Regions from separate parts of the Caldanaerobacter sp. genome, predicted to be linked through region 1. Evidence: a T-box and tRNA genes for the amino acid it is inferred to sense, from the RefSeq annotation. Region 1 holds a T-box; the other holds one or more tRNA genes.
What was found. A T-box is a leader RNA that pairs with one kind of tRNA and senses whether it is charged. The one in region 1 lies ahead of leuS (leucine--tRNA ligase), so its partner is inferred to be a tRNA-Leu.

Region 1 (3,423 bases):
AAATCTTTAATTCTTCTGCATTTACTTTTGTTATGAGATTGTCTTGCAGGTGTTTGATGCCGAAAGAAAAGACCATTAGAAGTACTGCTGCAGTTGCCGCGATTACTACACCCATCCTTTTCCATTTATTTCTTTTAAATCTTTTTTTAAGAGATTCTTTAAGCTGGTAATTTACAGGGATTAGTTCTTTTAGCCTGTTGAGATTTTCCTCTATTCTCTTTTCGTCCATTTTCATCCCTCCAGACATTTTATTACAAGATTTTTTAATTTTTGAATAATTCTAAAAGCCTTCATTTTTACTGCATCTTCAGTTTTTTCTACTATTTGTGATATTTCTCTATGAGTCATTCCGCCAAAGTATTTTAAATTTATAATTTCAATTTCTTCTTTAGGGAGAGAATAAATTGACTTTTTAAGACAATTTAATTCTACTTCCTTTTCAAGTTTGTCTTCAAATACATCGGGATAAGAATGCTCCATAATGAGTTCTTCTGATAGTAGGTTTTTTTTCATTCTATAATAGTCTGTTATAGTATTTCGGGCTATAGAAAAAATCCATGCCTTTGGGTTTGATTTTACTGTATTATACTTTTCAAAAGCTTTTTGAAAAATTTCGCTCACAATATCATCTGCATCCCATTTATTACCAATTTTGAAGTATACATATCGGTACATATCGTCAAAGTGTTTCTCATAAAATTCAATAAAACTTTCTGGCACAAATTTGGCCTCCCTTCCTTCCCTTTATTGACTCCTCCATCTTTATAGACGAGAATATACACAAAGAGTAACAATACTCTTGCATTTATTTCAGTTTTATAATAAAATAATGTACAAATCAATAAAAAATGCGATGAAGCGGAGCAGTAGGCAACGAGGGCTTTCAGAGAGCCGTTGGTAAGTGCGAAACGGTAGTTCCTGTTGCTGAAACTCGCCGCAGAGCAGGCGCACTGAAGTGAGAGTAGGTGCGCACGGTCTTCCGCCGTTATAGGGTTGAGGGGGCGCTTTTGCGCCAAAAAGAGTGGTACCGCGGAAGAGGTGGGTCTTTCGTCTCTTTGAGATGAAAGGCTTTTTTTAATGGAAGAATTAAAAAAAATAGAGGTGGAGGATATGGCGTATTCAGTAGATATTGACAGGAAATGGCAAAAAATTTGGGAAGAAACGAAACTCTATAAGTTTAATCCCGAAAATGTAGACAGAAAGCTTTACTGCTTGGAGATGTTTCCTTATCCTTCAGGAGCAAAGCTTCACGTGGGGCACTGGTATAATTATGGACCTACCGATTCATGGGCGAGAATGAAAAGGATGCAAGGTTGGGAAGTATTCCACCCTATGGGCTTTGATGCTTTTGGGCTTCCTGCTGAAAATTATGCCATAAAGACAGGCATACATCCTTATGACTCGACAATGGAAAACATAAGGACTATGGAAAGACAACTCAGAGAAATGGGAGTGACATTTGACTGGGACTATGAAGTTATAACCTGCTTGCCAGAATATTACAAATGGACCCAATGGATTTTTTTAAAGCTTTATGAAGCAGGACTTGCCTACAGGAAAAAAGCACCCGTAAACTGGTGCCCGAGCTGTCAAACTGTTCTCGCGAATGAGCAGGTAATTGATGGAAAATGTGAAAGGTGCGGAACTGAAGTTACAAAGAAGGAACTTACTCAGTGGTTTTTCAAGATAACTGCCTATGCGGAAGAACTTTTAGAAAAATTAGATGACCTTGATTGGCCTGAAAAAACTAAAATGATGCAGAGGAACTGGATTGGTAAATCTGAGGGTGCTGAGATAGAATTTAAAGTTGATGGTAAAGATTTGTCTTTTAAAGTCTTTACTACAAGGGCAGATACGCTGTTTGGTGCAACCTATGCGGTATTAGCTCCCGAGCACGAATTGGTAGATTTGATTACTACAGAGGAGTATAGAGATGCTGTTGAAGAATACAAGGAGTATGCCAAAAAGCAGAGTGAGATTGAGAGGCTTTCAACAGAAAAAGAAAAAACGGGAGTATTTACAGGAGCATATGCCATTCATCCATTGACAGGTGAAAAACTTCCCATTTGGATAGCTGATTATGTGCTGGTAACTTACGGTACTGGATGTGTTATGGGAGTTCCTGGCCACGATGAGAGAGATTATGAATTTGCTACTAAATACAATCTGCCTATAAAGAGGGTTATAAAAGGAGTTGGAGATGTAGACGACAGTCTGCCTTTTGTGGAATATGGGATTTTAGTAAATAGTGGAGAATTTGATGGGATGACATCTGAGGAAGCGAGAATAAAAATAGTCGAAAAATTGAAAGCAGAAGGAAAAGCAGAGTTTAAGGTAAATTACAGGATGAGAGACTGGCTTGTATCCAGACAGAGGTACTGGGGAGCTCCCATTCCTATAATCCACTGCGAACGCTGCGGAATAGTGCCTGTGCCAGAAGAGGACTTACCTGTACTTTTACCTTATGACGTTGAATTTGAGCCAACGGGAGAATCACCTCTTAAAAAGCATGCAGGCTTTATGAATGTTACATGTCCAAAGTGTGGAGGTCCTGCTTTAAGAGATCCTGATACTCTTGATACTTTTGTCGATTCTTCTTGGTATTATTTAAGATACCCTGATAATAAAAACGATAAAGAGCCTTTTAATAAAGAGTGGATAAATAAAATGCTCCCTGTAGATAAGTATGTAGGTGGGGCAGAGCATGCCACTATGCACCTTTTATACTCTAGATTCATAACAAAGGTTTTGAGAGACTTAGGGTATCTCGATTTTGATGAACCTTTCCTGTCACTGGTACACCAGGGCACGATTTTAGGGCCGGACGGACATAGGATGAGCAAATCGAGAGGGAATGTTATTTCGCCGGATGACTATATTAAGCAGTACGGTTCAGATGTATTTAGGCTGTATCTCATGTTTGGCTTTTCTTACTCAGAGGGTGGGCCATGGAGCGATGAAGGAATAAGAGCTATTGCTAGATTTGTTAACAGGGTAGAGAGGTTTATAGAAAAATTTATTGAGACCAGGGCAAATCCGGGCAAGACAAAAGAAGAAATAGAAGACCCGGAAAAAGAATTGAACTATGTGAGACACTACACTATAAAACATGTGACATTGGATGCTGATAAATTTGAATTCAACACTGCTATAGCTAGAATAATGGAACTTGTGAATGCTTTGTACAAATATGAAAATGAGGTTGAAGTAAAGAACATGAAATTTTATGAAGATGTGGTAAAGGATTTTGTGAAGGTTTTAGCTCCGTTTGCGCCTCATTTCTCTGAAGAGATGTGGGAAAGACTGGGTTATGAATACTCTGTTTTCAATCAGAAGTGGCCTGAATGGGATGAAAATGCCCTTGAAAGAGAGATGATAGAAATAGCCCTTCAGGTAAATGGGAAGGTTAGAAGCAAGGTTCAG
Region 2 (3,423 bases), on a different contig from region 1:
CATCATTTGCTCCAAGTTCTATAAATAAATCAAAAACCTCATCGATAACTTCATTGGGCCTTGCATCGGGTCTATCAATTTTGCTAATTACAACAATGGGCTTTAAGTCAAGTTCTAAGGCCTTGCTCAACACAAATCTCGTCTGGGGCATTGGCCCTTCAAAAGAATCTACTAATAGCAATACACCATCTACCATTTTTAAAACCCTTTCAACTTCTCCACTGAAATCGGCATGTCCCGGCGTATCAACTATATTTATTTTTACATCTTTATACCTGACTGCCGTGTTTTTGGCTAATATAGTTATGCCTCTCTCTCTTTCGAGGTCGTTAAAGTCGAGTATCCTCTCTTCCACTTTTTCATTCCATCTGAATATGCCACTCTGCTTGAGCATAGCATCTACCAAAGTAGTTTTACCATGGTCAACATGAGCAATAATCGCTATATTTCTTACATCTTCCCTTACCGTCCTCATAAGGTATCTCCTTCCATAAAAAGGTATGTCGTGTACAGTATTATATGATATACCAATAACTTAAAATAGTCAATATAAAAAGAGCACTACAAAGTGCTCTACTTAATCACCCTTTTAGCTTTTACATAGTGAGAAAGGTAATACCCTTCATTAAGAGGACTTATAATAACTTTTCCAGCTCCTGAAGAAGCATGGATGAACTGCCCATCCCCGATGTATATACCTACATGGTTTATAATGCTACTGCCCAGAGTCTTAAAAAATACCAGATCTCCTTTTTCCAAAACATCTCGGCTAACTAAGTCTCCTACATTAGCCTGCTCGTCAGCCGTCCTAGGTAAGCTAAAACCGAAATTTGAAAACACATAAGAGACAAACCCTGAGCAATCAAATCCTCTAGGAGAACTCCCGCCGTAAACATATCTAGTTCCTAAAAATGATTTAGCATAATCTATTAATTTATCTACAAGACTCCTATCAACATCCCCTCTTGATGCAGTGGATCCATTCCGAACCGCTAAGTACTGTCCATAAATCCATCCTTCTTGTCCATCTGAAAGCCTTACCTTGTACCATCCATTCTCCTTCTCTAAAACTGCAACCTGCGTGCCTTTGGAAAGCTGCCTCAATACTTTCCCCGACAAACTGGCTTCACTTCTTAAATTTACATAGCTTCCTGTTACAATCCCTACATTCGCATCTCTCGTTTCTTCTCGAGAAGTTGGGAGAGGAGATCTAACTGCCAGAAAATCCGCGTAAATCCATCCTTCTCTGCCATCAGGGAGCTTAATCTTGTACCAAGACCCCTGTTTTTCTAAAACAGTAACCGTTTCGTTTCTGTTAACCTGGGTAATTACGCTGCCTGAAAGAGAACCTTCGCTTCTTACATTCACATAATTTCCCGTAACCTTCCCAACCCCTAATCCCTCTCCAAAAACTGGATGCAGGAAAGCATTACCTATCAGCGTCATGCCAAAAACAGAGACACCAAAGATAACTTTTCCTAGTTTTGATTCCATTTTGCAAATCTCCTTCCTTTAATGCCTCCGGAGTTAGCTGTCGGGTGCGGGACAGAAGGCATCCCTACTGCGGCAAAGCCGCAGATTAACCCCAAAAAGCGGTTCCTCCGTACCTTTCGGATTCGGCAAGATTGCAAAGTCCTTTTTTCTTATCTTATCACAGGAAAATTTCAAAGTCAATGTTTACATTACATTTTCTTAAAAAATTTAATCTTTTCTTAATATATTTTATAAAAAATTAATCTTTTTGATACAAAAAAATAAAAGGGAAAAACTCCCTTTCTTCCATTGGTGCGGGCGGTGGGACTTGAACCCACACGGGATTACCTCCCACGTGCCCCTCAAACACGCCTGTCTGCCAATTCCAGCACGCCCGCCTGTACTTTTTTATTATACTTGCTATCTACCTCATTTGTCAAGGTGGCGAGATTATTCATTAGTTCCAGTATTGATATAATCACTGAGTCGTCGTACACCCAAACGTACGCGTCTGCCAGTTCCGCCACCGCCGCAGAACGTCTTTGTACGTCATAAATTATATAATCTTTTGCGCCACCTGTCAATACTATTTTTTTAAATACCAATTTGCAATATTGTTAAAGACGTTAAAAGAAGTTGGATCAATGCCTTTGACATAATCATAAGACATCACAGCGCCTTCTATATAATAGAGGCCTATCACTGGTTGTTCGTCAGATATCAATTCTCCTAATTTGTAATAACTGCTTTTTAAACTCTTTTCATCAGTGGAAAGAAAAATTTGTCTAAAAAGTTCATCCACTTTAGGATTGCTGTACCCCATAAAATTATCTTTGCCCTTTGTCATAAACAAAGAAGAGATATCTTGATTATAATTCAAATTCCATTCCATCAAAACCAGATCAAAGTTTCCAGAAAAGATCGATTTCAGTAATTGGTCCCAAGAAACAGAAATTACATTTATCTCAATTCCCATCTCTTTTAAATTAGCCTTTATAATCTGAGCCACCTTCAAAAGATACTGGTTGTCAGTATTTACCAGTAAATTAAAAGCAAGCTTAGTATTCCCCTTTGTCCATAGACCGTTAATTTGTGACCACCCAGCTTCTTTTAATAACCTTTGGGCTTCTTTTACACTATATAAAGATGCAATTTTAGGGCTATAAAGCCATGAATCTGGTCTTATTGGAACATCAGATTTTAAACCATGTTTAAAATACACTTCTCTTAGAATCTTATCAACATCTATACTATAAGCTATAGACTTTCTTACAGCTACATCAGAAAAAACTTGTTTTTTTAAATTTGGTGCTAGAAACACGTAAATTTGTCGAGGATATTTATATATGTTTATTTTCGAGTCTTCTCTGTATTTGTCCCAATCAAAATCTTTTACAAAAGTAAAATCTGCCTCTTTACTCAAAAAAGACGAAATCATAGCATTCTCATCTGAAACTATTTTAAAGTCCACTTCTTCAATATAGGGTTTCTTACCCCAATAATCATTATTTTCCTTCAATATAACTTTATTTCCTTCTTCATAAGAAACAATCTTATATGGACCTGTTCCAATAGGGACCAAACTGGAATTGCCAATATCACTCTTCTCCTTATATTGATGGGAAGCAGCAATCGGAAAAATAAATAAAGCCAATGGATTCGCAACAGGAGAACTTAAATCTACCTCAAACTCATAGTCGCTTATTTCTCTATAAGAAGAAATATAATTCTTTATCAAGTCTTTATAGGGACTTTTTGAATTAGCATCGAGAAAAGAATCCATTGTGAACTTTACGTCCTTTGCTGTAAAGCTTTCTCCATCCTGCCACCTTACATCCCTTCGAAGATAAAATTTTATATTAAGTCCCTTTATTTCCCATTTATAAGCAAGAAGAGGCAGAGGCTTTAAACTCTTATCCATGGTTATAAGAGATTCCATTGTCAGATTAA

Region 2: it encodes a tRNA-Leu, which carries the amino acid that the T-box ahead of leuS (leucine--tRNA ligase) is inferred to sense. The anticodon was not compared.

Annotation. Positions count from the first base shown of each region.
Region 1 is NZ_JBNATX010000048.1:1,898-5,320, forward strand. It holds gene ACPLVE_RS10210 (peptidase S9) at 1-229, opposite strand, end outside; gene ACPLVE_RS10215 (RNA polymerase sigma factor) at 232-720, opposite strand; T-box leader at 845-1,058, shown strand; gene leuS (leucine--tRNA ligase) at 1,111-3,423, shown strand, end outside.
Region 2 is NZ_JBNATX010000020.1:32,817-36,239, reverse strand. It holds gene typA (translational GTPase TypA) at 1-475, opposite strand, end outside; gene ACPLVE_RS07150 (C40 family peptidase) at 574-1,494, opposite strand; cyclic di-AMP (ydaO/yuaA leader) riboswitch at 1,502-1,632, opposite strand; tRNA gene ACPLVE_RS07145 (tRNA-Leu) at 1,784-1,871, opposite strand; gene ACPLVE_RS07140 (hypothetical protein) at 1,836-2,078, opposite strand; gene ACPLVE_RS07135 (ABC transporter substrate-binding protein) at 2,060-3,423, opposite strand, start outside.